DNA from 2 places in the Geobacillus sp. 47C-IIb genome. Region 1 is predicted to be linked to the other one. Evidence: predicted binding sites of a transcription regulator. Region 1 holds the regulator's gene; the other holds the start of a gene.

Region 1 (16,181 bases):
TTGGTTACTCGCTGCATCACTCGTACCTCCACGATTGCTCAAAACTGTCGCCACCGCTCATTTCGTTTCGCGATGGACGGTATGTTTGTTGCATACTGAGCAAAATTTGTTGGCCGTCAGGCGCTCACCGAGGCGGCCCATCTGTTTTGTCGTTGTATAATTTCGGCTTCCGCACTGCTCGCAAGCCAGGGTTACTTTTTGGCGCATAAACATTTCACCGTTTCCGCAGGATGTCCATAAAAATTTATCATACCCATGTTTCTGCTGTCAATGCTATCTTTTGGTCTTCCTTTGCCTCAGGATGGTACGCTGCTTATAAGCTAATCTCCCGATATTCCAAATATTTCTCGAGCTTCCGCTTCACACGTTGCAAAGCGTTGTCGATCGATTTGACATGGCGGTTCAACTCTTCCGAAATTTCTTGGTACGAGCGCCCATCTAAATATAAGGCAAGCACTTTCCGCTCTAGATCGCTTAGCAGCTCCGCCATCTTCAGCTCAATATCGTCGACTTCCTCGCGGTTGACAATCAATTCTTCCGGATCCGTCGCTTGTGTACCGGACAACACATCCATGAGCGTCCGGTCTGATTCGTCATCGTAAATGGGCTTGTCTAAAGAAACGTAAGAGTTGAGCGGGATATGTTTTTGGCGGGTCGCTGTTTTAATAGCGGTGATCATTTGCCTTGTGATACAAAGCTCTGCAAACGCTTTAAATGAGGAGAGCTTGTCCCCTTTAAAATCGCGGACTGCCTTATACAGCCCGATCATCCCTTCCTGCACAATATCTTCCCGATCGGCTCCGACTAAAAAATACGAGCGGGCTTTGGCGCGCACAAAGTTTTGGTATTTGTGAATTAAAAAATCAAGCGCTTCCCCATCCCCTTGATGAACGAGTGCGACAAGTTGTTCATCATCCAACTTTTGGTAGTCTCTGACATTGTCTACTCTGAAGCATTCCCCCACGCTGATCCCCCCGACCGCATCAATCGCTAATATTTATTATACAGTACAAATTTTTACAGCGTCAACCGCTCATTTTTGCCCTCTTCTCCATTTTTCAAAAATTTCGGCAACTCGATCATTGAGCGGCATTTTCGAGATGGGGGTGTGCTGCTTGATCTCCTTCAGTTTTTTGGAAATATCCCGCTCAACCGCCTCGATTTCGTACAGCAGTTCGCGTGCCGATTTGCGCAGGGCACCTTGGCTAAACACTGTCCATTGCTCAGTATAATCAGATGTCGCTACATATACCTTTGTGCGCGCGTTCATTAACGTTTTTGCCAACCGTTCAATCCGTTCATCGGCCGTCTCATTTTCCTTTGTAAAAATAACGTCAACATCGTAATTTTTATATTTTTTCTCATTCCCTGGCACGAGATGGGCGTCAAACACGATCATGACATGATCCCCAGTAAACCCTTTGTAATCAGCCATTTTATCAATCAGCAAATCCCTTGCTGCAGCTAGATCGCCCTCTTCTTTTAACTGGCGCAGCACCGGCCATGCCCCAATGATGTTATAGCCGTCAACAATCAAAATGTTCATCAGCTATTCCCCTAATGGATACCGCTTCCGGTACACCTCATACATAAGTAGGCTGGCGGCAACGGAAGCGTTGAGCGAGGTGACATGACCGCGCATCGGCAGCCGGAATAAAAAATCACACTTTTCGAGCACTAAACGGCTAATGCCTTTGCCCTCACTGCCAATCACAAGCGCCAACGGCATCGTACCGTCAAGTGAACGGTAATCATCTTTGGCAGCTGCGTCGGTTCCGGCCACCCAAACTCCCCGCTCCTTCAACTCGTCGATCGTCCGTGCCAAGTTCGTCACACGCGCAACCGGAATGTGCTCAATCGCTCCAGTTGACGCCTTTGCGACCGTTGGCGTCAGCCCGACTGAACGCCGCTTCGGGATGATGACACCATGAGCCCCGACCGCATCGGCTGTACGCATGATGGCCCCTAAATTATGTGGATCCTCAAGCTCGTCCAACACGAGGAAAAACGGCGCCTCGCCGCGTTCAGCGGCGCGGGCGAATAAGTCATCCACCTCATAGTAGCGGTACGCCGCCACTTGGGCGATAACTCCTTGGTGCGCCCCTTCAGCCATTTGGTCGAGCTTGCGCTTCGGGACATATTGGACGATCACCCCCCGCCGCTTCGCCCAGTCGAGGACGGGCTCGACGGCGTGACGATGTGCCCCTTCGGCGATCCAAATTTTATTGATGTCGCGCCCGGATTTGAGCGCTTCAATAACCGGATTTCTGCCGATAATGTACTCCATCATTCCAACGCCCTTTCTTCCCTTTCAATAATGGCAAATGAACGGCCGATCAGCTCATCGACTCGCTTCTCATCATTCCTTAAAAAATGGTACCCGATTAACGCTTCAAACGCTGTACTATGCCGATACGTCTGAACATCCGTGTTTTTCGGAGTCGTGCCAGATTTGGCATTGCGGCCGCGGCGGACGATGGCTTTCTCCTCATCGGTCAGCGCGTCTTCATCAAGCAAAGCTAAAATGACTTTCGCCTGCGCCCGCGCCGACACATAGCGGATCGCCCGCCGATGCAGCTCATGCGGCCGAACGTTACCAGTCGCAAGCAAATGGCGGCGCACATACACCTCGTAAACGGCGTCGCCAATATAGGCGAGCGCCAAGCCATTTAATTGTTTCACATCATGGATGATTTCAAACTGTGCCATCGTTTACGATCCCCGTTTCCATCTCGTCCCTTGCGGCGTATCTTCCAAAATGATATTTTTTGCTTTCAACTCGTCGCGGATGCGGTCGGCTAAGGCAAAGTCACGATTTTTCCGCGCTTCATTGCGCTGGCGGATCAGCGCCTCAATTTCTTCGTCAAGCAACTCCTCTTGTTTCAAAGTAAGGCCGAGTACATCCATCAGCTGCTCAAATTCGCGCAAAAACGCGTGAATGACATTCTCGGATGTCGTTTTCTCCTGCAAATACAAGTTCGCTTGTTTGGCGAGCTCGAACAAGACCGCAATGCCGTTTGCTGTGTTGAAATCATCGTCCATTTCACGAATGAACGAGGCGCGGATATCCGCGAGGCGCGAAAGCCACTCGCCGTCGTTATCGGTTAAGTTCGTGCTCGCCCCAAGCCGGTGCTGCAAATTACCGTATGCTGTCCTCAAGCGTTCGAGACCACGCCGAGCGCTCTCAAGCAGCTCCTCGCTATAGTTGATCGGGTGGCGATAGTGCACCGACAGCATAAAGAAACGCAACACTTGTGGGTCAATCTGCCGGATGATATCGTGAACAAGTACAAAGTTGCCAAGCGACTTGGACATTTTTTCATTGTTAATATTTAAATACCCATTGTGCAGCCAATATTTCGCAAACGGTTTGCCGGTCAGTGCTTCCGATTGGGCAATTTCGTTTTCATGGTGTGGAAACGTTAAGTCTTGGCCGCCAGCATGAATGTCGATCGTATCTCCTAAATATTTGCGCGCCATCGCTGAACATTCGATATGCCAACCGGGCCGCCCTTTCCCCCATGGGCTGTCCCAAGAAATCTCTCCTTCTTTCGCTGCTTTCCAAAGAGCAAAATCGAGTGGATCATCTTTCTTTTCCCCAACTTCGATGCGCGCCCCCGCTTGTAGCTCATCGATCGACTGATGCGACAATTTGCCGTAGCCATCAAACTTGCGCGTCCGATAGTATACGTCACCATCGACTTCGTACGCATAGCCTTTGTCAATGAGCGCTTGAATGAATTCGATAATCGTTTCGATATTTTCCGTCACGCGCGGATGGATATCTGCTTTTTTGCAGCCGAGCGCCTCAATGTCCTCAAAATACGCCTCAATAAACCGCTCGGCGATCGCCGGCACGCTCTCACCAAGCTCGCGGGCCGCCCTGATTAGCTTGTCGTCGACATCAGTAAAGTTGGATACATACGTCACATCATAACCGCGGAACTCTAAATAACGGCGGATCGTATCAAAGACGATAGCGGCGCGAGCATTGCCGATATGAATATAATTATAGACCGTCGGGCCACATACATACATTTTCACTTTGTTCGGTTCGAGCGGCTCAAACGTTTCCTTTTTTCGCGTCAACGTATTATAAAGTCGGATACTGCTCATATTCGCTCTTCCTTTCATGTTGTTTCAATGCCTCAAGCTCGCTTTGCAGCCGGGCGATTTCAGCCTCAAGCTCCCGGAATCGGTCCGCGATCGGGTCCGGCAAATCGGTATGATTTAAATCTTTTTTCACTTTTACCCCGTCGCGCACCACAACACGGCCAGGGATGCCGACAACCGTTGAGTTGGGCGGCACATCTTTTAACACAACCGACCCAGCGCCAATTTTGGAATTTTCCCCAATTGTAATCGAACCGAGCACTTTCGCCCCGGCAGCGATCAAACAGTTGTCTTTAATCGTCGGATGGCGTTTCCCTTTTTCTTTCCCCGTCCCGCCTAATGTAACCCCTTGATAGACGGTGACGTTGTCGCCAATTTCGCACGTCTCACCAATCACCACTCCCATGCCATGATCGATGAAAAAGCGGCGGCCGATTTTTGCGCCTGGATGTATTTCAATGCCAGTGAAAAAGCGGCTAATTTGCGAAATCAAACGGGCAAGAAAGAAAAATTTCCGTTTGTAAAGCGCATGGGCGATCCGGTGTGCCCAGATGGCATGCAAGCCGGAATACGTTAAAATGACTTCCAAATAGCTTCTTGCTGCCGGATCTTGATCGAAAATCACTTCGATGTCTTCTTTTAATGTTTTAAACATAGCATCCTCCCTCCATTCTATTGTCAATATAGATGAATAAAAAGCGTCTCTGTGCCGAAGACACAGAGACGCTTTTGGCGCGGTTCCACTCTGTTTAGCGAAACGGATGCGCTGTTTCGCTCACTTTGAGTCTGATAACGGAGATACTCCGCTCCCCTCTACTGCAGAACGTCTCTGTTCCGGTTCGAAAGGAGACTCCGAGGCGCATTTCAGACAACACCGGGCATAAACCGCTCCCAGCCAAGGCGGTTCTCTCTGGAATGCCGATGTCTCCTACTTCTCCTCGTCAACGCTTTGTCATGATGTGTACTTGTTCAGCCAAAAACTTTTTATTATTATACCACAGCTACAAAACAAACGTGCATAAAAGACTGATTAAAATTTTTCATGCAGTGCCCGTTCGAGCCGTTCAATCACCTTTTGTTTGCCAAGCAGTTGGATGGCAAACGGCAGTTCCGGTCCGTGTGTTTGCCCAGTCACTGCGGCGCGAATCGGCATAAACAGCTTCTTGCCTTTTTGCCCTGTCGATTTTTGCACTGCTTTGATCGCTGCTTTAATCTCATCCGCCGTAAACGGCTCAAGCTCACGCACATTCGCCAAAAAGGCGGAGAGCACATCCGGTACTTGTTCTTCGGCGAGCACTTGGCGGGCTTCGTCTTCGTATTCGACTTCTTCTTTAAAGAACAGCTCGGACAGCGAAACGATCTCCGCACCGTAGCTCATTTGCTCTTGGTACAAGGCAATCAAATCGCGTGCCCATTGCCGCTGCTCATCACTCATATCTGCCGGCAGGCGTCCGGCTTTCACTAAATGCGGCAACGCCAGCTCGACAAGCCTGTCGAGATCCAGCTTTTTGATATATTGGTTGTTCATCCATGTCAGCTTTTTCGTATCAAACATCGACGGCGATTTCGACAGCCGGGCGACATCAAAAATGCGGATGAGCTCGTCCTTCGTAAAAATTTCTTCTTCTCCTTCCGGCGACCAGCCAAGAAGGGCGAAAAAGTTGAACATCGCCTCCGGCAAATAGCCGAGCTCTTTATATTGCGACACGAACTGGATAATCGATTCATCGCGCTTGGATAGCTTTTTCCGCTGCTCGTTGACAATCAATGTCATATGGGCGAATTGCGGTGGCTCCCAACCGAAATATTCGTACACCATTAGCTGTTTCGGCGTGTTGGATAAATGCTCCTCACCGCGGAACACATGGCTGATTTCCATCAAATGGTCATCAATGACAACGGCAAAGTTGTACGTCGGAATACCGTTCGCCTTCACAATGACCCAATCGCCGATGTCTTTCGATTCAAACGTCACTTTACCGCGCACTAAATCATCTACTTCATACGTTTTCCCTTCCGGCACTTTCAAGCGGATCGTATACGGTTTTCCTTGTGCTTCAAGCTCGGCAACTTGCTCCGGCGTTAAATGGCGGCATTTGCCGCTGTATTGCGGAGCAGCAATACCTGCCGCCCGTTGCTCCTCACGTTCCCGCTCGAGCTCTTCCGGTGTACAAAAACATTTATACGCATGCCCTTGTTCAAGCAGCTCGTTCACATACTTCCGATAGATATCGAGCCGTTCCGTCTGACGATACGGCCCATATCCGCCGTCCTTATCAATCGATTCGTCATAATCGATGCCAAGCCATTTTAAGTTTTCAAGCTGCGACTCTTCGCCGCCTTCAACGTTCCGTTCAATATCCGTATCTTCGATGCGGACGATCATTTTTCCGCCGTAATGGCGGGCAAACAAATAGTTAAACAGCGCTGTCCGTGCCCCACCGATATGCAAATGGCCAGTCGGGCTCGGCGCATAGCGCACGCGCACGTTTTTTGCCATCGTCCAAACCTCCAATTCCATCAAAGCTTGTGCTATTATTGTACCGTTTATCGTGGCAAAGTTCAAAACGGAAGGCTCACCTTAACGGCACCATGCCGCTGACACCGGACTCTTCCGCACAACACGTAAACGTCCCCCAGCAAAAAAACGGAGAACGAAATGCTTCCCGTTGTACCGCTGCTTCTCAAGCGATCATAACAAAGCCAAACATTATGCCTCGCTCTTTTGCAGCAACACAACCACTTGAGCAGCAATGCCTTCTTCGCGCCCAGTGAACCCAAGCTTTTCTGTCGTTGTCGCCTTCACATTGACTTGCGAACGTTCGACTTCGAGCAACCGGGCGATCACCGTCTTCATCTCCTCAATGTACGGCGCCATCTTCGGCTTTTGTGCGATAATGGTGCAGTCTGCGTTCACTAACACATACCCTTCTTGCCGGACGAGCGACCATACGTGAGCAAGCAACTCGGCTGAATCAGCGTCTTTATAGCGCGGATCCGTATCCGGAAAATGCCGGCCAATATCGCCAGCGCCAATCGCTCCAAGGCATGCATCCGCTACCGCGTGAAGCAGCACATCGGCATCGGAATGGCCAAGCAGCCCTTTCTCATACGGAATATGTACGCCCCCAATGATGAGCGGACGCCCTTCAACGAATTGATGGACGTCAAACCCTTGTCCAATGCGAAACATCTCTTCACCCCCATCTACTCTGCGATGCGGCTTGCTAAAATCGCCTCAGCAAATAAAAGGTCCTCCGGAGTTGTCAGCTTAATATTGCGGTAGTCCCCTTCTAAGATTTTCACCGGCCTGCCGAGCCGCTCAACAAGGCTGGCATCATCTGTGCCGAGGTAACCGGCTTTTTTCGCCTCTTCATGCGCTTCCATGATCAAAGACAGACGAAAAGCTTGTGGCGTTTGCACCGCCCACAAGCTGGAACGATCAATCGTCTGTTCGACAAACAAACCGTCCACTTTTTTGATCGTGTCTTTTACCCTCACTGCTGGAATAGCCGCCCCATATTGAACAGCGGCATCCGCCAGCTCATGCAAATGCCCGATACGCACAAACGGGCGGGCACCGTCGTGAATGAGGACAATCTCCCCACTCCTCAGCGCCTGCAGCCCGTTATAAACACTATGCTGCCGCTCCTGTCCACCATCGGCGAATGCCACTACTTTTCGAATGCGGTAGCGCTCGAAAAGTTGTTCGAACTGGCCTCGCTCAGTTGGATTGACGACAAGCACAATGCCGTTGCATCGCTCATCACCATCGAACACTTTCAGCGTTCGGACAATGAGCGGCTCGCCGCCAAGTTCAATAAATTGCTTGTTCATGCCGGCGTTCATCCGTTTTCCTTGTCCGGCCGCTAATACGATCGCTTCGTAATTCATTAGACGTTTCCCCTGTTCTTTTTACAGCGCCTTTTGCAGCAGTTTTAGTTTGGCAAAAATCATTCTCCCCGCAGATGTTTGTAACACGCTCGTGACCAAGACGTCAACCCGTTTGCCGATATATTCTTTGCCATCTTCGACGACGATCATCGTCCCATCGTCCAAATAGGCGACACCCTGGTTATGCTCTTTCCCGTCTTTGATGACGTGCACATTCAGCTCTTCACCCGGCAGCACGACCGGTTTAACAGCGTTTGCTAAGTCGTTAATATTGAGGACGCGCACATTTTGCAGTTCACACACTTTGTTTAAATTAAAATCGTTCGTAACGACAACTCCTTGAAGCTGTTTCGCCAGTTTAACGAGCTTGCTATCGACTTCCTGCACATCACTGAAATCCGCTTCGTGAATTTCCACCTTCATCGCCATCTCTTTTTGGATGCGGTTTAAAATATCTAAGCCACGGCGACCGCGGTTTCGCTTCAGTACGTCGGAAGAATCAGCGATATGCTGGAGCTCCTCTAGCACAAAGCGGGGAATGACAAGCGGTCCTTCAAGAAATCCGGTTTGGCAGATGTCCGCAATCCGCCCATCAATGATGACGCTTGTGTCTAAAATTTTCACTGCTCCGCCTTTAGACGCTTCGTTTTCGACTTCTCCACCTTTTTTCTTCGTCATTCGATTGGAAAGAGAAAATAAGTTCATCAGCTCATTCCGTTTCTTTAAACCAACGCGAAATCCTAAATAGCCAAGCAGCACAGTTAAAAAAATCGGTAACACTGTATTCAACACTTGAATGTGAAACGACTGCAACGGCATAACGACTAAAAATGCGATAATAAGACCAAAAATCAGCCCAAGGCTGCCAAATAACACATCAGCGACCGGCGCCTTGACCAACGTTTCCTCAGCCCAACGGATCATATCGACGACATAATCGACAAGCCAAAACGTCAGCAAAAAGAAAACCACTGCGCCTAACACCGCCAGCGTGTATGAATTATTGACAAGCGACACGCCGCTTACATTCAACAGCTCAAGCAAATCGGGCAAAAACATGGCTCCCAACGTTCCGCCCACCGCAAGAAAAAATAGTTGTACAATACGTTTGACCATCGGCTCATCTTCACCTCCCTATCTAACATTATAAACAATTTCCAATGTTTGAAACCAATTGGAAAGCAATTTTTAACCATTTTTGAACATTTGACATCTACTTGTAATCATAAGCGGTGGGTGTCGGTATAGCGCCCGATTCACTTCGGTTCTCACTATATGTTTTACGTCTGCAAGACAAAAAGGTTCGATCCTTTCACATCGTTTATAACATCGTATGCTCAAGCGCCTCGGCCACATGCGAAACACCGATCACATTGACGCCTGCAGGCGGCTGCCAACCAGTCAAATTGTTTTTTGGTACAATGACCCGTGAAAAGCCTAATTTGACGGCTTCTTGCACGCGCTGTTCAATGCGGGAAACGCGGCGCACTTCCCCGGTCAAGCCGACTTCGCCGATAATGACATCGGCTGGATTTGTCGGCCGGTCGCGGAAGCTCGAGGCAATGCTGACGGCGACCGCCAAATCGATTGCCGGTTCATCAAGCTTTACTCCACCTGCCACTTTCAAGTAAGCATCCTGGTTTTGCAACAGGAGCCCGACCCGCTTTTCGAGCACAGCCATTAACAGCGATACGCGATTATGATCAAGGCCGGTCGCCATCCGTCGCGGGTTGCCGAAACTCGTTGGCGAAACGAGCGCCTGAATTTCAACAAGCACCGGACGCGTCCCCTCCATTGCCGCGACAACTGTCGAGCCGGCCGCCCCGCGCGACCGTTCTTCCAAAAACACTTCCGACGGATTTTCTACTTCGCGCAGCCCGATGTCACGCATTTCAAAAATACCGATTTCATTCGTTGAACCGAAGCGGTTTTTCACCGCCCGCAAAATGCGGTACGTATGATGCCGCTCCCCTTCAAAATAAAGAACGGTATCAACCATATGCTCAAGCAGGCGCGGCCCGGCGATCGCCCCTTCTTTGGTCACATGGCCAACAATGAAAATGGCAATGCCTTTCGTCTTGGCGATTTTCATTAGCTCAGCGGTGCACTCGCGCACTTGGGCAACACTGCCCGGCGCCGATGTAATATCCGTTCGGTACATCGTCTGAATGGAATCGACAATCACACAAGCAGGCTGAATCGTTTCAATTGCTGTTACAATGTATTCCAAATCCGCCTCTGCTAACACATACAGTTGATGAGACTCAGCGTGAAGACGCCCAGCGCGCAGCTTCACTTGCTTCACCGACTCTTCACCGGATATATACAATACCGTATGTCCGGCCGCAGCGAGCTGTGCCGATGTCTGCAGCAATAACGTCGATTTGCCAATACCCGGATCACCGCCGATTAAGACGAGCGATCCTTTGACGATTCCTCCGCCAAGCACCCGATTGAGCTCCACACTTTTCGTTTCAATGCGTGGCTCTTGTGCTGCCGTAACAGCCGTAATCGGAATTGGTTTGGCTGGCCCCGATGGTTCCGAATGAAGAAACGCCCCGCGCACAGCCGGTTTTGTCCGCTCGATTTCTTCAACGAACGAGTTCCACGTTTGGCAGCCCGGGCAACGACCGAGCCATTTCGCTGATTCATACCCGCATTCTTGGCAAACAAATTTTGTTTTCTTTTTCGCCATCCGTCTAACCCTTTCTGCAACATGTTCCATATAAAATAAGGTATGGGCAGCAAGCTGCCGCATACCTTTTTCCTTTACACGACCGCCTGTTTCGACAACACGACAAATTCTCCATCTTTCACATCGACAGCAACTTTTTGACCTTTGGCGATCGTGCCTTTTAATAATTCTTCGGACAAACGGTCTTCAATATGTTTTTGCAAGGCGCGGCGCAGCGGACGGGCACCGTATTCCAGATCAAACCCTTCGGCAGCAATTTTCTCAATCGCTGCTTCAGTCAGTTCAAGATCGATATCTTGTTCCTTCAGCCGCTTCACAAGCGTATCAGCCATCAAGCGGACAATTTGTTTCAGATGGTCTTTTTCAAGTGAATGGAAGACGATGATTTCGTCGATCCGGTTCAAAAACTCCGGACGGAACGCTTTTTTCAGTTCATCCATCACTTTGCTTTTCATGTCCTTATATTGTTGGTTCCCATCTTGAATATTAAAGCCGACGTACTTGTTCCGTTTCAGCGCATCAGCACCAACATTGGACGTCATAATGATAATCGTATTGCGGAAGTCGACTGTCCGCCCTTTCGAGTCAGTCAACCGCCCGTCTTCTAATACTTGCAGCAAAATGTTAAATACGTCTGGGTGCGCTTTTTCCATTTCATCCAACAGAACGACCGAGTACGGCTTGCGACGCACTTTTTCTGTCAGCTGGCCGCCTTCTTCGTAGCCGACATACCCTGGCGGCGAACCGATGAGCCGCGATGTCGAGTGTTTTTCCATATACTCGGACATATCGATGCGGATCAGGGCGTCTTCATCGCCAAACATGGCTTCTGCCAATGCACGGGCCAATTCTGTTTTCCCGACACCTGTCGGACCGAGGAAAATAAACGAACCGATCGGGCGTTTCGGGTCTTTCAAACCGGCCCGGGCACGGCGCACGGCTTTTGCAACCGCTTTGACCGCCTCGTCTTGGCCGACAACGCGCGCATGCAAAATTTCTTCAAGCTTGAGCAACCGCTCCGTTTCCGTCTCAGCGAGTTTCGATACCGGAATGCCGGTCCAACTTGAGACAACTGCAGCAATATCTTCAACTGTCACCTCAGAATTTTCTTGACCTTGCTTTTCTTTCCATGCCCGTTTTGTTTCCTCGAGCTCTTCGCGCAACCGTTGTTCCATATCACGCAACGAGGCTGCTTTTTCAAACTCTTGGCTTTGTACGGCCGCGTCTTTTTCTTTCCGCACTTCCTCGAGCTTTTGCTCCAGCTCTTTCAGTTTCGGCGGCGCCGTGAACGAGCGGAGGCGCACTTTTGAGCAAGCTTCATCAATTAAGTCGATCGCTTTATCCGGCAGAAAACGGTCGGTAATGTAACGGTCCGACAGTTTGACCGCCTGCACGATCGCCTCATCGGAAATCGAGACGCGATGGTGCGCTTCATAACGGTCGCGCAGCCCTTTTAAAATTTGGATCGATTCTTCCACAGTTGGCTCATCGACATGAATCGGCTGGAAACGGCGCTCAAGCGCGGCATCTTTCTCGATATATTTCCGATACTCATCAAGCGTCGTCGCTCCAATGCATTGCAGTTCGCCACGTGCCAACGCTGGTTTTAAAATGTTCGATGCATCGATCGCTCCTTCGGCTCCGCCAGCGCCGATTAGCGTATGGAGCTCATCGATGAACAAAATGATGTTGCCTGCTTGGCGAATCTCATCCATCACTTTTTTCAACCGATCCTCAAACTCGCCACGGTATTTCGTCCCGGCCACAACTGTACCCATATCGAGCGTCATGACCCGCTTGTCGCGCAACGTTTCCGGCACCTCGTTATTGACAATTTGTTGAGCCAATCCTTCGGCGATCGCTGTTTTCCCGACACCCGGTTCACCGATCAGCACCGGGTTGTTTTTCGTCCGTCGGCTCAACACTTCAATAACGCGCTGGATTTCTTTGCTCCGGCCAATGACCGGATCAAGCCGCCCTTCACGGGCGATCGCCGTTAAATCACGGGCGAGGCTGTCAAGCGTCGGCGTGTTTACATGCGAGGCACCTCCACCACCATGGCCCGATACTGATTCATTGCTGCCGAGCAGCTGCAATACTTGTTGGCGCGCCTTGTTCAAGCTCACCCCTAAGTTGTTTAACACGCGGGCGGCCACTCCTTCGCCCTCGCGGATCAATCCAAGCAAAATATGTTCCGTGCCGACGTACGAATGACCGAGCTTCCGCGCTTCATCCATTGACAGCTCGATCACTTTCTTCGCCCGCGGTGTGTAGTGAATCGTATGTGATACCTCGTTCCCGCGGCCAATGAGCGATTCCACTTCTTTCTGAATTTTATCTGGACCAAGGCCAAGCGCCATAAGCGCTTTAGCGGCGATTCCTTCTCCTTCGCGGATCAACCCGAGCAAAATGTGCTCTGTGCCAATATTGTTATGGCCAAGGCGAATGGCTTCTTCCTGTGCCAACGCCAATACCTTTTGCGCCCGTTCCGTAAATCTGCCGAACATCATCGTTCATCACCCTCCATCTTTCTTCGTTCTTCCATCTTTAAGCGTTCCCGAATTAATGCCGCCCGGCGGACATCCCGTTCCTCGGGGCGGAGTGCCCCACCAGCATATTGCTGTAAAAAACCTGGCTGCGTCAAAATCATTAGCTCATTTAAGATGTTGCGCGAGACGTTTTTGATATATCCTAAATCGATCCCTAAACGCACATCTGACAAACATTGCGCCGCTTCTTTCGACTCGATGACGCGGCAGTTAGCCAATATGCCGTATGAGCGGAACACCTTGTCTTCTAATTGTATGCCCAAAGTTTTCACTAATGCCTGACGGGCCGCTCTTTCTTGGGCAATCAGCTGTTGGACGATCGTATGCAAATCAGCGATAATGTCCTCCTCCGACTTTCCAAGCGTGAGCTGGTTAGAAATCTGGAAAATATTACCCAACGCCTCGCTTCCTTCCCCGTATGTCCCACGGACGACAAGCCCGAGCTGATTGATGGCAGGGATAATGCGGTTGATCTGTTGAGTCAATACGAGCGCCGGAAGATGCATCATCACAGACGCCCGAAGTCCTGTCCCAACATTTGTAGGGCAACTTGTTAAGTAACCAAGCCGCTCATCGAAAGCATAGTTGACATGTCCTTCAATCCAGTCGTCCAATTCGCTCGCCGCCTCAAGCGCCTCAGCAAGCTGCAGCCCTGGAAATAAGCATTGGATGCGGATATGATCCTCTTCATTGATCATAATGCTAATTTCCTCATTTTCTGAGAGCAGACAGGCACCAAATGGAGAGTCTTCCGCCAAATGTGGGCTAATTAAGTGCTTTTCTACTAATACCCGTTTTTCAATCGGTTGAAGCTCCGACATTTTCAACAGCTCAAAACGGCCTGCCCCCCCGTATGAACGGTAGGCAAACGTCCGCTCAAACAGAGCAACGATTTGCATTGCCTCCTCGCTGCTAAACAGCGTTGGAAAGCGGAAATCAACAATATTGCGAGCTAACCGGATGCGACTGCTCAAAACAATGTCCGAATCGGGTCCTTCTTGGCTCATCCAAGCGCTGACCGCCGTATTGAAAAACTTCTCAAACGACATACCGCTACATATCCCCCTCTCCGCGTTGGCGAAGTTCATCCTCTAAAGAGCGGATTTGGTCGCGCACTTCGGCTGCCCGTTCAAATTCCTCACGGGCGACTAGCTCTTGGAGCTTTTGCTTCAGCACAGCAAGTTGCTTGCGTAAATGGAGAACGCCGCCTTTCCGCTTCGGAATTTTCCCTGAATGGGCGTTATTTCCGCTATGAAGCCGTTTCAAAATCGGCGGCAAGTAGCGGGCAAACGTCCGGTAACAGTCAGCGCAGCCGAATCGTCCGATTTGCGTGAACTGATGATACGTCATTTTGCATGTCTCACATTGAAGCAAATCGGGATTTGGAAACGCATTGGCCGTCATCTCTTTCATTGGAGCTTGAAAATTGAGCAGTCCTGCTAACAAGTTATTGAGCGAAAAGTCATCATTACCGTAGAGCATAAACATGTGGCCATGCTCTTTGGAGCATTGTTCACAAAGATGGAATTCCGTTTTTTCACCGTTGACAATTTTCGTAAAGTGCATCGTTGCTGGTCGCTGCTTGCATTCTTGGCAAATCAACGCTTCCCCCTCCCCTACTTATACTTCAGCGACGTCAACATCGCCTTTAACATGCGCGCCCGCAATTCATCACGCTCAGGCAAGCCAATGTATAAGACAGAGCGATCCATCACGCTTAACATTATTTTCGCTTCCCGCTCCGAAATTACCTTTTCTTCAACAAGACGTTTTACTACATCTTCAGCATTCGATTGGCTAATGCGATGGCCAACGAGCTCAAGCAGTTGGTCAATAAGATGAGCCTCACTTTTCGTCTTCACTTTCATAATGCGGATATACCCGCCGCCACCGCGCTTACTCTCGACGATATACCCTCTCTCAAGAGTAAACCTCGTATTAATGACATAGTTAATTTGCGATGGGACACATTGAAATTTATTCGCAATCTCGCTCCGTTTAATTTCAACGATATCTTGGTCGCTCATATTGAGTACTTGCTTTAAATATTGCTCAATAATGTCGGAAATGTTTGGCACTCTACCTCCCACCTTCCTCACAATCAACCTGCTTAGCGATGAAACCAGCTGCCATCTTGTACTAGAAGACCTATAGGGAGAAACCGGCATCATCGCCTTCTTGTTGACTTTGACTATATTTGACCTTGTTTTTACTATATAATGTATTACGAAAAATTGCAAGAGTTACCGGAGAAGTCAAACTAACTATAGAATATCCGTTTTTTTGGCTGACGAAACATCAGGCAGCTGATAAACGAAAAAGCACGCCTTTTTTCCTAATGAAAAAGACGTGCTTTTTGTTTGGCCTAGCAGCGACCTACTCTTGCAGGGGCGCTGGCCCCAACTACCATCGGCGCTGGAGAGCTTAACTTCCGTGTTCGGGATGGGAACGGGTGTTTCCTCTCCGCTATCACCACTAGGCAATATGAAGTTGTGGGATCATTCCCTCAAAACTAGATAACCGTTTAGTGGGAAGAAGCCTCCGCTTTTCGTACTGTCTAGCTCCGGCCGCCACTTTTCTAGGTTAAGCCCTCGATCGATTAGTATCCGTCAGCTCCACGTGTCGCCACGCTTCCACCTCGGACCTATCGACCTCGTCATCTTCGAGGGATCTTACTCGCCTAACGCGATGGGAAATCTCATCTTGAGGGGGGCTTCACGCTTAGATGCTTTCAGCGCTTATCCCTTCCGCACATAGCTACCCAGCGGTGCCCCTGGCGGGACAACTGGTACACCAGCGGTGCGTCCATCCCGGTCCTCTCGTACTAAGGACAGCTCCTCTCAAATTTCCTACGCCCACGACGGATAGGGACCGAACTGTCTCACGACGTTCTGAACCCAGCTCGCGTACCGCTTTAATGGGCGAACAGC
Region 2 (16,181 bases), 710 kb from region 1:
ACTACTTCATACACAAACGCAGCGACAACAAGCGGAATGAGCGCCAATAGTGGTGAGCGGTAAATGATGATCAGCAGCACTAGAATCAGTCCAACTGTTGAGAGCATGAGCACAACATCGGCGCGCGAAAACAATTCCAGCGTATCCGCCGCGATGCCAGCCGGACCAGTAATATAAAGCTTTACATCGCTTTCGCTATGGACGAGTTTCTGAATATCGTCATTGATCGTGCGAATTTCTTTCGATTCCAATGAAGACTGATAAATCGCTGGAACAACCGCGATTTTCCCATCTTCAGCAAAAAACCGTGCTGCGGCTTGCGGTGGGAGGGAAGCAATTGGAACAAGCTGTTCAAGTGCTTCTTGGTGGTTTTTCTCAATATCGGCCAACAAACGCTGCAATTCTTCTGTTGAAATCGGCTCGTCATCAGAACGAAAAACAAAAATCGCAGGGATGCCGTCGCTATTCGCAAAGTATTGATCGATTTTCTTTTGCGCCACCATCGACTGTACATCTTCCGGCAGTGATTCAATGCTCGATACTTCATAATCTTTTACACTCGGCGCCGCAACGGCCAACACAACAGTGACAATAAACCATACGACTAGTGTCCACCACATTCCTTTTTTCGTCGTTACCCGGTCTGTCACCGTCTGCAACCATCGATTCATTACTCATCCTCCATTTCGTTTGATCAACAAAAGTGACAAACTTGTCACTTTAAATACAACTTAATGATAATGGGAAAGTGACATAACTGTCAATTTCTATTCATGACCCCGTACATAATGATCTCCCTAATGCTTTCCACCCATTCAGCAAGAGAGATGCCGGGAAAATGAGGAACAGAGACTGACTGAAAAATATAACCAAGAATTACTTGGTTCGGAAGGTGCGGCTTTATTTTCCCTTCCTGTTTTCCCCGTTTGATTAAATGCTCTAGCTCTTCATACATTCTCTTGTGAAACTGGGCGAGACGCTGTTTATTTTCCTGCACTTTTGGATGGTTTTCTGGAATTCGTTTTCCAATCGAAATCATTTCATGAAGATCATTATGATATAAGATGAAATCGAGCAGAAAACGAAATTGCTCATCAAAGGTAGGATACACATGTATATGTTCTAATTTTATGAACACTTCTTCCATTTCATTTACCATATATGTAGTAATCAATTCCTCTTTGTTCTCAAAATATTTATAAATTGCACTCCGCGCCACTCCAAGCCTTTCAGCCAGCAAGCCAAACGTAAATCCTTCATATCCGTGTTCAAGGAGAAGTTGTTTCGTTTGGGCAAACAGCTCATTCAGCGAAATTTTTCGTTCCCGCGCCAACCAAGCACTCTCCTTTCTTTTTTCTTTTCATTATACCCTTGACGATCGGTGAAAGAAAAGAAAGGTGCCCCGAACACTATATCGGGACACCTTTTGGACCGCCGCACCATTTTTCGTTGCCGTCAAAAGAAACCATCTCTCCCGTCAGTGATATAGCCCCTTCGCCTAAAAACGTTTTTACGCGGACGGACGGATCACAAGCTGGCCGTTTTCGACATCGACCGTGACAGTGCTGTAATCTTTCACCCGCCCGGCGATCAACTCTTTGGCAAGCGGGGTTTCAATCTGCTTTTGCATAAACCGCTTCAAGGGGCGGGCGCCGTATACCGGATCAAAGCCGGCTTCGGCGATATGCTGTTTCGCTTCTTCCGTCAGCACGAGCTCAATATGCCGATCGGCCAAACGACGCGACAACTCGCGGGCAAACTTAGCGACGATGCCTTTGACCTCATTCGTTGACAGCGGCTTAAACAAGACGACATCATCGATCCGGTTTAAAAACTCGGGGCGGAAATGGGCGCGCAGTTGATCAAGCACCTGTTTCCGTGTCTCTTCTTCGATTTCGCCGTTGCGGCTTTCTAATAAGAGCGGCGAGCCGATGTTAGACGTCATAATGACGACCGTGTTTTTAAAATCGACGGTCCGTCCTTGCGAGTCAGTGAGCCGTCCATCATCCAACAGCTGCAGCAAAAGATTAAACACGTCCGGGTGCGCTTTTTCGATTTCATCAAGCAGCAAAACGGAATATGGCTTGCGCCGCACCGCCTCTGTCAGCTGACCGCCTTCCTCGTAGCCGACATAACCAGGCGGCGCCCCGATCAGGCGGGAAACGGCATGCTTTTCCATATACTCGGACATGTCAAGACGAATTAGCTGCTCTTCGCTGTCAAACAGCGCTTCGGCGAGCGTTTTGGCGAGCTCTGTTTTGCCGACACCGGTCGGGCCGAGAAAAAGAAACGAACCGATCGGGCGATTCGGGTCTTTAATGCCCGCTCTCGCCCGCAAGACGGCATCAGCGACAAGTTCGACCGCCTCGTCTTGGCCGATGACCCGCTCGTGCAGCAATTCATGGAGACGGAGCAGCTTCTCTCTTTCCCCTTCCACAAGGCGGGTGAGTGGAATGCCGGTCCAACGTGAAACAATTTCGGCGATTTCTTCTTCCGTCACTTCCTCGCGCAACAGCTTTCCTTCTCCTTGGCCGCTTGCTTCCTGCTCGAGCTGCTTCAGTTGTTTCTCAAGCTGCGGGATGCGTCCATGGCGCAATTCGGCCGCTTTGTTTAAATCGTAGTCGTTTTCTGCTTCTTCAAGCTCGCGCTTGGCCCGTTCGAGCTCCTCGCGCACGCGGCGGACACGATCGAGCGTCTCTTTTTCTTGTTGCCATTTTGCTTTCATGGCGTTCGCTCTCTCGCGCAAGTTAGCAAGTTCATTTTGCAGCGCCTCAAGCCGTGTCCGACTTGCCTCATCTGTTTCTTTGCTTAAGGCAGCCTCTTCGATTTCAAGCTGCATGACGCGGCGCATCACCTCATCGAGCTCGGACGGCATCGATTCCATTTCCGTGCGGATCGTTGCGCACGCTTCATCGACCAAATCAATCGCTTTATCAGGCAAAAAGCGGTCGGAAATGTAACGGTCAGACAATACTGCGGCCGCGACGAGCGCACGGTCGTGAATTTTCACGCCATGGTGCACTTCGTACCGTTCTTTTAATCCACGCAAAATCGAAATCGTATCTTCAACGCTCGGCTCTTCGACGAGCACTTGCTGGAAACGGCGCTCGAGCGCTGGGTCTTTTTCAATATATTGTCGATATTCATCCAGCGTCGTTGCCCCGATGCAGCGCAGTTCGCCGCGGGCGAGCATCGGCTTCAACATATTGCCGGCGTCGATCGCCCCTTCTGCCTTACCGGCACCAACAATCGTATGTAGCTCATCAATAAACAAAATGATACGGCCATCGCTTTTTTTGATTTCGTTCAGTACCGCCTTCAGCCGCTCCTCAAATTCGCCGCGAAACTTCGCCCCGGCAACAAGCGCGCTCATATCAAGCGCGAAAATCGTTTTGTCTTTCAGCCCTTCCGGAACGTCTTTGCGGACGATGCGCTGGGCGAGCCCTTCAACAATGGCCGTTTTCCCAACGCCCGGTTCGCCGATCAGCACTGGATTGTTTTTCGTTTTCCGTGACAAAATGCGAATCACGCGACGAATTTCACTGTCACGGCCAATCACCGGGTCGATTTTTCCCGCCTTCACTTCGGCGACTAAATCGCGCCCATATTTTGTCAACGCCTCATACGTCGCTTCCGGATGCGGACTTGTCACGCGTTGATTCCCCCTTACTTTTGTCAATGCTGTCAACAGCGCTTCACGTGTCAACCCAAACGACGCCAGACGCCGGGCGATATGCTCAGCACCGGACGGCAAAGCGAGCAGCACATGCTCAACCGACACGTATTCATCTTGCATTCGTTTCGCTTCGGCTTCTGCTTCGTCAAGCAGCCGCGCCAACGCCGGGGCAATGTATAGCTGCCCCTCCGTCCCGTGCACTTCCGGCTTATGACGAAGCTGCTCGTTTAGAAAACCGACTACCTTGTTCCGATCGGCACCGGAAAGTTCCAACAGCCGCGGCGCCAAGCCACCTTCTTGTTCAAGCAGCGCGCTCAGAAGATGCTCAACATCAAGCTGTTGATGATGGCGTTCTTTGGCGAGCGACTGCGCCGCCATGAGCGCTTCTTGCAGTTTTTCTGTCAAACGGCTTGCGTCCATGCCGTTCCCTCCATTTGACCTTCTTTGACTATAAATCATTATAGCGGATTGCACGGCGCACGGCAAATCAAAAGCCACTCCAAAACGGAATGGCTTTTTTCGCACATTAAGGTTTGCGCAAATATGTCCAATGCCGGTTATGATTCGACGTTTCCGGGAACGTATCGCCGGCTTTTAGTTTCAGCTTTTTCGGATTTTTTACATTGTCACCTGTTTCGCCGATTTCAATGTAAACACCGTTGTTCGGCGCTTTATCCCCAGGTTTAAAATGGCGCGGTTGGCCCATTTGTTTCATCCCCCTTGCTTCGATTGCATTTGTTATCATTCCCCGTTGCGCCACGATTCATAAGAAGGAAAATGATGGCTTGTTAGCCGGGAGACAGCAAGCACAGTGGGTTGCTTCGCCTGTAATCGTTCCATTACCTCCGAAAATCATCAGTTGCGCCGCCCCGAATAAAAAAGATGTCCCGCCACACTTGGCAGGACATCGTTCTTTCCATTATAAAACCGACACTAAAATCGCTTTTTGTGCGTGAAGGCGATTGCCAGCCTGTTCAAAGACCATCGAATTCGGACCGTCCATGACACCGGCCGTCACTTCCTCGCCGCGATGGGCTGGTAAGCAATGCAAAAATATATAGTCCGGTTTCGCTGCTTTAACGAGCGCTTCATTTACTTGATATGGCTGAAATACTTGCAGCCGCTCATCGCTCTCACTCTCCTGTCCCATGCTCGTCCAGACGTCCGTATAAATCGCATCCGCTCCCGCCACCGCCTCGAGCGGGTCGTGCGTCACTGTGACCGCCGCGCCTGTTTTTTCCCCGATTTGGCGCGCCGCTTCTACATAAGCTGCCTTCGGCTCATAACCCGGTGGACAAGCGATGGCCACATCCATGCCGACTTTCGCCGCAGCCGCCAAGAGTGCGTTGGCAACATTGTTGCCATCCCCGACATAAGCGAGCTTGATACCTTGGAACGTTTTCTTCACTTCATAAATCGTCAGCAAATCCGCCAGTGCCTGGCACGGATGATCGTCGTCCGTCAAGCCATTGATGACCGGAATCGATGCGTATTCGGCCAACTCTTCGACTTTTTGGTGGGCAAATGTCCGGATCATAATGACATCGACGTATTGCGACAGGACGCGAGCCGTATCGGCGATCGTTTCACCGCGACCGAGCTGCAAGTCGTTGCTGTTTAAATAAAGCGCACTGCCGCCAAGTTGAATCATGCCGACTTCAAACGATACGCGCGTGCGCGTCGATGGTTTTTCAAAAATCATCGCCATCGTTTTGCCGGCAAGCGGCGTATACGGCATGCCGGCTTTTTGCTTTGCTTTTAGGTCGCCTGCTAACGCCAGCAAGTCAAAAATCTCTTCTGTAGAAAAATCAAGAAGCGTTAAAAAGTCTCTCCCTTTTAATGACATCACTGTATTCATGCGATCACCGCCTGTTCTGCCTGTTTTTTCTTTTTAATCCAACCGCTGATCGGCTGTACATCGAGCTGACCTACAGTGAGCGCCTGTAAAAAGAGATCGAGCGTTTCACGCTCCGTGAAGACGAGTAATTGTTGGGACAACGCAGCCATCCGTTTCGGCGCCTCGCCTTCCTCCTTGCGCAAGTCGATCACTGCCAGCGCTCCGTCGCGTTTCACCCAGTCGGCAAATGAAACATCCGTAACGATATTCAGCTGTTTCGTTTCAATCTCCGCCGCCAGCTCCGCGTCGATGTCGCCGATAACATATAGCTCATTCGCATTCGCTTTCTTTTGCAAATAGGCATAAAACGCCTTGTACGCTGCTTCTTCTTTCGTCATGGCAATGCTGATGCCTTCTCCGGTTGACTTCATCTCCGGCCCAACCGTTGGGTCAACTCCTGGCAGCTTGTAAGTTGAAAAGACCGGATATTTCAAGACGACGTATGGCATAACCGTCAATCCGCTCATTTTTCCGCCTGGAATGTCGACAAGTGATTTCCCAAGCAATAACTTTGTCGCAATTTGCGCAAGCGGCACGCCAGTCGTTTTACTGACGATCGGCACTGTCCGGCTGGCGCGTGGATTCACTTCAAGCACATATACGTTTCCGTCAGCAATAACGTATTGAATATTCATGATTCCTTTAAAACCAAGCTTTTTGGCGATCCGCCTCGCATAGTCGACGATGTTGGCTCTTTCTTCCTCGGTGAGCGTCTGCGCCGGCAGCCAAGCGTAGCTGTCACCGGAATGAACGCCGGCTTTTTCGACATGTTCGATAATCGTCGGAAGCAAAATGTCCGTCCCGTCTGTCACGATATCCGCTTCCGCCTCTTTTCCGTCCAAATACGCATCGATCAAAATCGGGTATGTCAACTCACCTTGTTCGATCAATGCGGCGAGCTGCGCCTCGCTCCGGATGATAAACATGCCGCGACCGCCGATCACATAAGATGGACGAAGCAGCACCGGGTAACCGATCTCCGCCGCTTTGGCTACGAGCTCTTCAGCATCGTTCGCCATCAGACCGGGCACATGCGGAATGTCGAGCTCTTCAAGCAGCTGGTAAAAGCGGTCGCGATCTTCAAGCTGATCGATGATATCGTAGGTGACACCAAGCAGCCGTACCCCTGCTTCTTCGAGTCCTTTCACTAAATTGATCGCCGTCTGACCGCCGAATTGAACGATCACATGTTGGATTTGTTCCGCTTCAATGACATCGAGGACACTCTCTAATGTCAACGGCTCAAAATACAAGCGGTCGGCAATGGCAAAATCGGTCGACACCGTTTCCGGGTTGTTGTTGATCATGATCGTCTCATAGCCTTCCTTTTGCAAAGCGAACACGCTATGGACGGAGCTGTAATCGAACTCAATCCCTTGGCCAATACGAATCGGCCCCGCGCCGATGATCAGCACTTTTTCTTTGCCACTTGCTTGTTTTCGCTCATCTTCGCCGAAATACGCGGAATAATAATAATCCGTTTCCGAATGGAACTCGGCTGCGCACGTATCGACCATTTTGTATGATGGCACGATGCCAAGTTCTTTCCGCTTGTTGCGCACCTCAAGCTCGGTTACGCTCCACGTTTCGGCCAAAAAAGCATCGCTTGCCCCTTTTTCTTTTAAGAAACGGAACATCGTTTCATCGATCGTATCGAGCGTAACGGCTGCCGCCTGCTTTTCGAGCGCAACGAGCCGTTCAAATGTACAAAGGAAGAAACGGTCAATTTTCGTCCACTCATGAATGGTTTCGACCGTCACACCGCGACGAAGCAGTTCTAAAATGGCGAAAAAGCGGCGGTCGTCTTTATTGACGAGCAGCTGTTTTAGTTCGTCATTCGTTTTTGCCGAAAGTTCCGACAAAAACAATCCATTATTTTTGCCCTCAAGCGACTGAACCGCTTTTTGGAACGCCCGTTCCATATTGCGATCGATCGCCATTACTTCTCCGGTGGCTTTCATCTGCGTGCCGAGCTTCCGGTCGGCATGCGGAAACTTGTCAAACGGCAGGCGCGGAAACTTGACAACGACATAATCCAATGCGGGCTCAAAACTGGCGTACGTTGTTTTCGTCACCGGGTTGATGAGCTCGGCGAGCGTATAGCCAACAGCCAGCTTGGCTGCGATGCGAGCAATCGGGTAGCCGGTCGCTTTTGACGCAAGCGCCGACGAACGGCTGACGCGCGGATTCACCTCGATTAAGTAATATTGTTTGCTATTTGGATCAAGGGCGAACTGAATGTTGCAGCCGCCGATGATACCTAACGCTGAAATGATTTTCACTGCTGAAGAGCGGAGCATTTGGTACTCTTCGTCCGTCAGCGTCTGCGACGGCGCGACGACGATCGAGTCGCCCGTATGGACACCGACCGGATCGACGTTTTCCATATTGCAAACCGTAATGCACGTATTTGACTGATCTCGCATCACTTCATATTCAATTTCTTTAAATCCAGCGACGCTCCGCTCAATTAAACATTGCCGGATCGGGCTTTCCGCTAGCCCTTTTTCTACCAATGCAATAAACTGCTTCATATTCTCTGCGATGCCGCCGCCCGTCCCGCCGAGCGTATACGCGGGACGAATAATGATCGGAAAACCGATTTGTTCAGCAAACGCGACCGCTTCTTTGACGTTTGTCACAATTTCGCTTTCCGGCACTGGTTCGCCAAGCTCATGCATCAACGCGCGGAACGCTTCGCGGTCTTCTCCGCGCTTGATCGCTTCAATCGGTGTTCCGAGCAGTCTCACCCCGTATTTTTCGAGCACCCCGGCTTCATACAGTTGAAACGCCAAGTTGAGCCCGGTCTGGCCTCCAAACGTCGCCAGCAGCCCGTCCGGACGCTCTTTGGCGATGATCGCTTCGATCGCGTCGACGGTGAGCGGCTCAAAATACACAGCATCAGCATGGACGTCATCGGTCATGATCGTCGCCGGATTGTTGTTCACTAAAATGACACGGTATCCTTCTTCCTTTAAGGCGATGCATGCCTGCGTCCCAGAATAGTCAAACTCAGCGGCCTGGCCGATGACGATCGGCCCCGACCCAATCAGGAGAATCGACTGAAGCGAGGAATCTTTAGGCATATACTTTCTCTCCCTTTGCGACGGTTTGCAAAAATTCATCGAAAATATAGCCGGTATCTTGCGGCCCCGGATGAGCTTCCGGATGATACTGCACCGACAAAATTGGTTTATCGCGATGGATCATGCCTTCCACTGAGCCATCGTTGATGTTGATGAAACGAATGGCAAACGGCTTGCCCTCAAGGCTTTTCTCTTTGACGACATAACTATGGTTTTGCGACGTGATCATCACTTTTTGTTTTACAGCATCCCACACTGGCTGGTTGGCGCCGCGGTGCCCGAAGCGAAGCTTTTCCGTATCCGCCCCGTACGCCAAGGCAACAAGCTGATGGCCGAGGCAAATGGCTAAAGTTGGATACCGGTCGATAAGCTGGCGAATGGCTGGAAGCCGAACGCTTAGCTGTTTCGGATCTCCGGGGCCGTTTGAGAGGACAAGGCCATCCGGTTTAAGCGCATCGATCGCTTCCGGCGCCGTATCGTGCGGCACGACGGTTACTTGGCAGCCGCGTGATACGAGCGACTGTAAAATCGATTTTTTATAACCGAAATCGATTAGCACGATATGCGGTCCGCCTTGGCCGTACGTCTCCATCTTTTTCGTCGACACGGCGCACACAGGAAATGTTGTCTCTTCATCCATCACCGCTGGGATGGGCGACGAGCTTAGTTCTGCCATCATCGTTCCTTCCATGCGAATTTCTTTGACAAGGGCGCGCGTATCAACGTGAGTAAGCAGCGGAATGTTCCAGTGCCGCAAATATTCAGCCAAGCTGTATTTCACTCCATAATGAAACCCTTCGTTGCTCGCCTCATAGACGACGGCCGCTGCCACATGCGGGCGTTTGCTTTCAAAATCTTCATCATTGATGCCGTAATTGCCGATCAGTGGGTACGTAAAGACGATGATTTGATTTTTATACGACGGGTCGGTCAGCACTTCCTGATACCCAGTCATACCGGTAAAAAAAACGATCTCCCCGCTCACCTTTTTTTCAAGCGGGGTGGCAAGCTTACCGCTGAACGTTTTTCCACTGGCCAGATGCAAATACGCTTTCATTAGCGCCACCTCATCGTTTAATTTTTATAACCGTTAGAGAATTTTTATGCAAAAACAAGAATAAAAATGAAGCCGTCAACTGCCTGATTTGATTACAAGACAGCCGAGGCGTTGGCATTCTTCAATGTTGCCGTTAAAATATCCACTGCTTGATCGATTTCGTCTTTCGTCACGACAAGCGGTGGCAACAGTCGGATCACCTTCGGTCCGGCCGGCAAAACGAGCAAGCGGCTTTCATGAATCAAAGGCAACAGTGGAGCGATTTCCGTTTGACATTCCACCCCAACAAGCAGTCCGAGTCCGCGCACGTCCTTGACAATTTCAAGCGGGGAGAGCGCCTCGTTTAACCGCCCAAGCAAGTAGCTTCCTTTTTCTTGAACCTCTTGTAAAAATGCCGAATCGAACACGACTTCAAGTGTCGCCTTGGCGGCGGCCATCGCGATCGGGTTGCCGCCAAACGTCGACCCGTGCACTCCAGGGCCGAATGAATCTTTTAAAAACGCCTTGCCGATCATTGCACCGACCGGAATGCCGCTGCCCAGTCCTTTGGCGACCGTCATAATATCCGGCTCAATGCCAAAATGTTGATACGCAAACGGCTTCCCGGTCCGACCGATGCCGGTTTGTACTTCGTCAATGATCAAGAGCGCACCGTATTTTTGACATAGCTCGGCAGCTGTTTGCAAAAACACTGGATCAATCGGGCGGACACCACCTTCTCCTTGAACGATCTCGAGCATCACTGCCGCGATCTCATCGTTCATCGCTTTCTCGAGCGCGCTCGCATCGTTAAACGTCAAGTGTATAAATTCCGGCAATAATGGACCAAATCCGCTATGCACTTTCTCTTGCCCGGTCGCGGCCATCGTCGCAAACGTTCGGCCGTGAAACGACTGATGAAATGTGATGACTTTATGCCTTCCCGTATGTTTGCGTGCCAGTTTCAACGCCGCTTCGTTCGCCTCGGCTCCGCTGTTGCAGAAAAAGACGTAATTGCCGGCGCTGTGGGCAACAAGCTGGGAGGCGACTTCTTCTTGAATCGGAATCGTAAACAAGTTTGATACGTGCCAATATTGGTTCAGCTGCTCTTCAATTGCTTTCTTGACGTGCGGATGACGATGGCCGAGGTTACAAACAGCAATGCCAGACACGAAATCGAGATATTGTTTTCCATTGACATCAGTCACAACCGTCCCTTCTGCCGATTGAACAGAAATTTTCCAACGGTTGTAGGTTGGAAACAGTGCGCTCATAAATATGCCCCCACTTCTTTACGGATTGTTGTCCCGTGCCATGTTCCTTGCTCATAAAACGGCGTTTTGCCGCTGACAATCATCACTTTCGGCAACGCATCGGATAAGGCGGAGAGCGCCGCTTTCACTTTCGGGATCATCCCGCCGGTGATGACACCGTCTTTGAGCAGCTGCTCGACCGTTTCCGCTGTTGCTTCCCCGATGAGCGTCCCGTCTTGCAAAAGGCCGGGCACGTTCGTCACAAACGCGAGCTGATTGGCGCCGATGGCTGCCGCGATCGCCCCTGCTGCCGTGTCCGCATTAATGTTGTACGTTTGTCCGCTCCGACCAACGCCAAGCGGTGAAATGACCGGTATGTAGTTTGCGGCAAGTAGCGTTTGCAGCAAATCGACGCGAACAGCTGTGACGCGGCCGACGTAGCCAAGCTTAATCCCGTCAATCGGTTCCGCTTCAAGCAGCCCTCCGTCTACCCCTGAAATGCCCACTGCCGGTAAACCGTGCTGTTTGAACATCGTGACGAGCTGCTTGTTCACTTTACCGGACAGCACCATTTCCACAACGGCAAGCACCTCTTTCGTCGTTTTGCGCAAACCATTGACAAATTCGCTTCGCACGTTCAACTGTTTCAGCATCTTTCCAATCTCCGGCCCGCCACCGTGGACGATGACGACATTCATCCCTTGTTCGCGCATCGTTTTCACGCTGGCAAAAAAAGCGGGAGATAGCTCATCAAGCACGCTGCCGCCGCATTTGATCACGACCGTGTTCTCCATTTTCCTCTCCCCTTATGTCCGGTAACTGGCGTTAATTTTCACGTAATCATATGTTAAGTCGCAGCCCCATGCAATGCCAAAGCCCTCACCTAAATGAAGGTCGACATCAATGACGATCATGTCGTTTTGCAAGTAGGCGACCGCTTCCTCTTCCGAAAAAGGCTGCGGCTCGCTCCCTTTTAACATCACGATCGGCCCGATGGCAACATCGACATTTGCAGGATCAACATCAGCATCAGCATAACCGATCGCGCCGATGATCCGCCCCCAATTGGCATCCGCACCGTAGACAGCTGTTTTTACCAAATTGGACCCGACGATTTGCTTAGCGATTTTTTTCGCCTCATCATCCGTTTTCGCTCCGTGAACGCGCACTTCAATGAGCTTCGTTGCCCCTTCGCCGTCTTTGGCAATTTGTTTCGCCAAATCTTCGCACGTTTTCCGCAGCGCTTCGTAAAAGTTTTCCCAGTCCGGGTGGTCCGGCGTCAGCTCATCGTTTCCGGCCAAACCGCTCGCCATGACAACAACCATATCGTTCGTCGACGTATCGCCGTCGACTGTAATTTGGTTAAACGAGACATCGGTAATCGAACGCAGCGCCGCCTGCAGCACTGGCGACGAAATGTTGGCGTCGGTCGTAATGAACGCGAGCATCGTCGCCATGTTCGGGTGAATCATCCCCGATCCTTTCGCTGCCCCACCAACGATAACCGTTTTGCCATCGACCTTCGTTTCATAGCACGCGTGTTTCATCACCGTATCGGTCGTTAAAATCGCTGTTTGAAATGCTTCAGCGTTCGCTATCATCGCTCCGGGAGCGAGCTTTTCGATGCCGGCACGGATTTTTTCCATCGGCAAGTGTTCACCGATCACACCGGTCGATGCTACCGCCACATAGTGCGGAGCGAAGCCAAACTGTTTCGCACATAAGTCGCGCATCTCATACGCATCGCGAAGGCCCTGTTCACCGGTGCAGGCGTTCGCGCACGAGCTGTTGACGATAACCGCCCGCAATTTTTGCTCAACCGCAAGGCTTGCTTGCGTCACTTTCAGCGGTGCAGCTTGAAAATGGCTTTGTGTATACACAGCGGCAGCCGAAGCTGGCACGTCGCAAACGATCACCCCTATATCTTTTTTGGAATGATGCAACCCGGCATGCACCCCAGCCGCCTGAAACCCTTTCGGCGTGACGACCGTTCCACCAGCAAGCGCCGTCACTTGCGCCGTTTGTTTCGTTACCGTCATCGTTTCGTTCCCCCTTCCCTCACGCTCACGGATAAGTCGGCAGGAAGCATAGGCCCTCGACCTCATCCCATCCCATCATCAGATTGAAATTTTGCACTGCCTGCCCAGCAGCGCCTTTCATTAAGTTATCGATCACTGACACGACCGTCACCCGTCCTGTCCGCTCATCATAAGCGAGGCCAATATCGCAATAGTTGGAGCCGTACACTTCTTTCGTCGCCGGGAACTGTCCTGGCTGGCGAATGCGGACAAACGATGCATCTTCATAACTTGTTTTATATAAATCTATTAAGTCGTTCAGCGAAAACGGCTGCTTCACCTTCGCGTATATCGTCGACATAATGCCCCTTGTCATTGGAATCAAGTGGGTGCTGAACGTAATCGGCTTCATCGCTCCGTTCCACGTTCCAAGCATTTGCTCAATTTCTGGAATATGTTGGTGGGCATTCACTTTATAAATTTTCACGTTTTCGTTTACTTCCGAAAAATGCGTCCCAAGCCCGGCTTTTCGCCCCGCACCGGATACACCCGACTTGGCGTCAACGATAATCGAGTCCTCTTCAATGAGTCTTTCTTTTACAAGCGGTGCTAAACCAAGCAACGTCGCCGTCGGATAACAGCCTGGATTCGATAGAAGCTCGGCCTCGCGCACCGCATCCCGGTTCCACTCTGTCAATCCGTACACCGCCCGCTTTAAATACGCAGCCGGCGCCGCCTCACGCCCGTACCATCGCTCGTATACCGCTCCATCCTTCAAGCGAAAATCTCCCGACAAATCAATCACTTTCACTCCGCGGTCAACAAGCGCTGGCGCCCACTCTCCCGATACTCCGGGCGGCGTAGCGAAAAAAACCGCGTCATACTTGGCAAGCGCTTCGATATCAAGTTTATGCAATACCGCCCCGTCAACCGCCCCGACGTGCGGGAAGCTTTCCGATAAATGCACCCCATCTTGTGACGACGAGTAGACGTCACAGCGATCAACGTGCGGGTGAGCTTGCAACAGGCGGAACAGCTCTGCACCGCTGTATCCTGTCGCCCCAATAATCGCCACCTTCATCCCGTCCACCTACCTGTATGCTTCATGTAGTTCTCATTATAATACTGCATAAAAATAAAATCAAATGTATATTTAATAATTTTTGAAGATTTTTTCTCTCCTTTGTTCGCTAAACGGTGAAACAATGAAAACAGAAGCAATCGCGAAATCATACTTTTCCATCTATGCTCTTTCTCCGCTCAGACGCCCAATTTGTCACAAACGGTTCCGAGAATGTTCAACAATTTTTCAATCTTTCCACTGTCCTTATATTGACTTCCCTTTTTCTTACTGTAAAATTTTTTATAACGGTATATGATATAGAAGGTTGTGATGGGATGGAACATGTATCTGTAGAACTGCGGGAGTTACTTTCGGCGATTTACCGCACGATTCCGGTCAAAAAAGGAATGTACTTGTTCCAAGAAGGGGAAAAAGCAGATGAGCTTTACTATATTCAATCAGGCAAAATTCAAATTAGCAAAACGAACATGGATGGACAGGAGCTGACGTTGCGCATTTGCAGCCAAGGGGATTTGATCGGCGAACTGACGCTCTTTTGTCCCGGCGCCCGCTATATGCTGACGGCGAAAGCGCTCGAAGACAGCGTCGTTTCCGCTATTCCGCGCGAGGTGATTGAAAAAGAGCTCTCTGACAATCCGAAGTTGGCGATCGAGTTTATGAAATGGATGAGCCTCCACTTCCGCAAAACACAGACGAAATTCCGCGATCTCATTTTGCACGGCAAAAAAGGAGCGCTTTATTCGACGCTCATCCGTTTGTGCAACAGCTATGGCGTCATGAAGGAAGATGGCATTTTGATCGACATTCCGCTCACCAACCAAGAGCTCGCCAACTTTTGCGGCACCGCCCGCGAGGTTGTCAACCGCATGCTCGGTGACTTGCGGAAAAAAGGCGTCATCTCCGTGCAAAAAGGAAAAATTCGTGTCCACAACTTGCAATACTTGCGCGATGAAATTGCCTGCGAAGGCTGTCCACCCGAACTGTGCAGCATCGACTGATGAGCGGGAGACAGCTAACAATCAAGGACTGGCTCAAAAGAACATCTCCTCCCTAACAAAACGTGACTAGAGAATCGCGAAGTCGTTCGTAGTGAGAAAGGGTGTCTCATCGCTTTTGAGACACCCTCTTTATCATGCATTTATTTCATGATGTTTGATTTTTTCCTAATCGAACAATCCTTTGAACAAACGCCCATCGTACCGCCTCAATTGCTCATGTTTTGAATGACTTCTAAGATTTTTCCCGATGCCCTTTTTTCATATATATCCAACTCAACTCTATCATCCTCTTTGATCCATTCGTATCTTCTTACCTGTTCTTTTACTGAAAAAATGATTGTTCTCACCCAATCAATGACCAGACAAGACAAAGCGTGCTGAGAGTTGCGTCTCTTAACGAAAAGAAAAACCTCCAAATGGTCGTTGCTGTCTCTCATTTGGGGAGCTCACTCAAGAATAGAGAACGATCATCGCGATGAAAAAGTATGCCGCGTTGGCGATTTCCAAGATTCCTAGTTTCATGATCGGCAGCGCTTTGCCGTATAAGTATACAGCACGGACGACGCTCGGCGCGTAAGCCAAAACGGCAAACGTCTCGCCGGTGGCGATCAAACCGGCAACCAACAAGGCGTGATAGCCCCATGACAGCCATTTGTACCGCTCGTTTTTCTTTTCACGAATCATCGTTTTGACATAGAACGTGCTGCCGATGAAAAAGAGGAAGGAAAACACAGCCAATTCGAACGCTTCTAACGTCAACTCCCCACGCCCAACATAAAAGGCACCTAGGCCACCGATACAAAACGCCCCGATGGCCGCGACATCATTCCAGAAAGCGCGTTCGTTCTTTTTCCGGCTATAATAGGTGTTTACTAGGAAAAACGGGATCATCGCCAATCCGAAGAAAACAAGGGCCGGCCGTTGCCAAAGGGAAACGGCAAGCGCCGGCGCCGCGATGGCGCCATAGCGGATGGCAGCGGGTACGTACGGCTCTTTTCGTTTCGTTTTGACTGCCATCAACAGCGGGTATGTCGCCAAATAGAGCGCAAGCCAAGCAATAAACAACGGCACGTGAATCCACGAAACCCCACCGGCGTAGGCGCCGAGCCAAAACGGGATGATGAGCATCGCCC

The links. Region 1 encodes CtsR, which represses protease genes until heat stress. Its sites were predicted from a motif close to ATGGTCAATAAAGGTCAAACA; they were not measured.
Region 2: clpB (ATP-dependent chaperone ClpB) is a predicted target of CtsR. The motif match lies at 4,108-4,128, and genes of this name have one in related genera.

Annotation. Positions count from the first base shown of each region.
Region 1 covers NZ_CP061473.1:2,025,055-2,041,235, reverse strand. The annotation lists gene secE (preprotein translocase subunit SecE) at 1-17, opposite strand, end outside; gene rpmG (50S ribosomal protein L33) at 58-207, opposite strand; gene sigH (RNA polymerase sporulation sigma factor SigH) at 314-964, opposite strand; gene IC804_RS10350 (NYN domain-containing protein) at 1,034-1,546, opposite strand; gene rlmB (23S rRNA (guanosine(2251)-2'-O)-methyltransferase RlmB) at 1,550-2,287, opposite strand; gene IC804_RS10340 (Mini-ribonuclease 3) at 2,287-2,709, opposite strand; gene cysS (cysteine--tRNA ligase) at 2,713-4,116, opposite strand; gene cysE (serine O-acetyltransferase) at 4,094-4,768, opposite strand; T-box leader at 4,830-5,067, opposite strand; gene gltX (glutamate--tRNA ligase) at 5,144-6,613, opposite strand; gene ispF (2-C-methyl-D-erythritol 2,4-cyclodiphosphate synthase) at 6,824-7,306, opposite strand; gene ispD (2-C-methyl-D-erythritol 4-phosphate cytidylyltransferase) at 7,321-8,007, opposite strand; gene IC804_RS10310 (PIN/TRAM domain-containing protein) at 8,029-9,123, opposite strand; gene radA (DNA repair protein RadA) at 9,329-10,702, opposite strand; gene clpC (ATP-dependent protease ATP-binding subunit ClpC) at 10,777-13,212, opposite strand; gene IC804_RS10295 (protein-arginine kinase McsB) at 13,209-14,300, opposite strand; gene IC804_RS10290 (protein-arginine kinase activator protein McsA) at 14,305-14,853, opposite strand; gene ctsR (transcriptional regulator CtsR) at 14,868-15,329, opposite strand; rRNA gene rrf (5S ribosomal RNA) at 15,615-15,731, opposite strand; rRNA gene IC804_RS10275 (23S ribosomal RNA) at 15,831-16,181, opposite strand, start outside.
Region 2 covers NZ_CP061473.1:2,737,996-2,754,176, reverse strand. The annotation lists gene IC804_RS13875 (MMPL family transporter) at 1-671, opposite strand, end outside; gene IC804_RS13870 (TetR/AcrR family transcriptional regulator) at 761-1,333, opposite strand; gene clpB (ATP-dependent chaperone ClpB) at 1,511-4,096, opposite strand; gene IC804_RS13860 (YjzC family protein) at 4,203-4,382, opposite strand; gene argF (ornithine carbamoyltransferase) at 4,596-5,534, opposite strand; gene IC804_RS13850 (carbamoyl-phosphate synthase (glutamine-hydrolyzing) large subunit) at 5,531-8,659, opposite strand; gene IC804_RS13845 (carbamoyl phosphate synthase small subunit) at 8,652-9,716, opposite strand; gene IC804_RS13840 (acetylornithine transaminase) at 9,809-10,969, opposite strand; gene argB (acetylglutamate kinase) at 10,966-11,742, opposite strand; gene argJ (bifunctional ornithine acetyltransferase/N-acetylglutamate synthase) at 11,755-12,987, opposite strand; gene argC (N-acetyl-gamma-glutamyl-phosphate reductase) at 13,013-14,047, opposite strand; gene IC804_RS13820 (Crp/Fnr family transcriptional regulator) at 14,365-15,048, shown strand; gene IC804_RS13815 (YwiC-like family protein) at 15,499-16,181, opposite strand, start outside.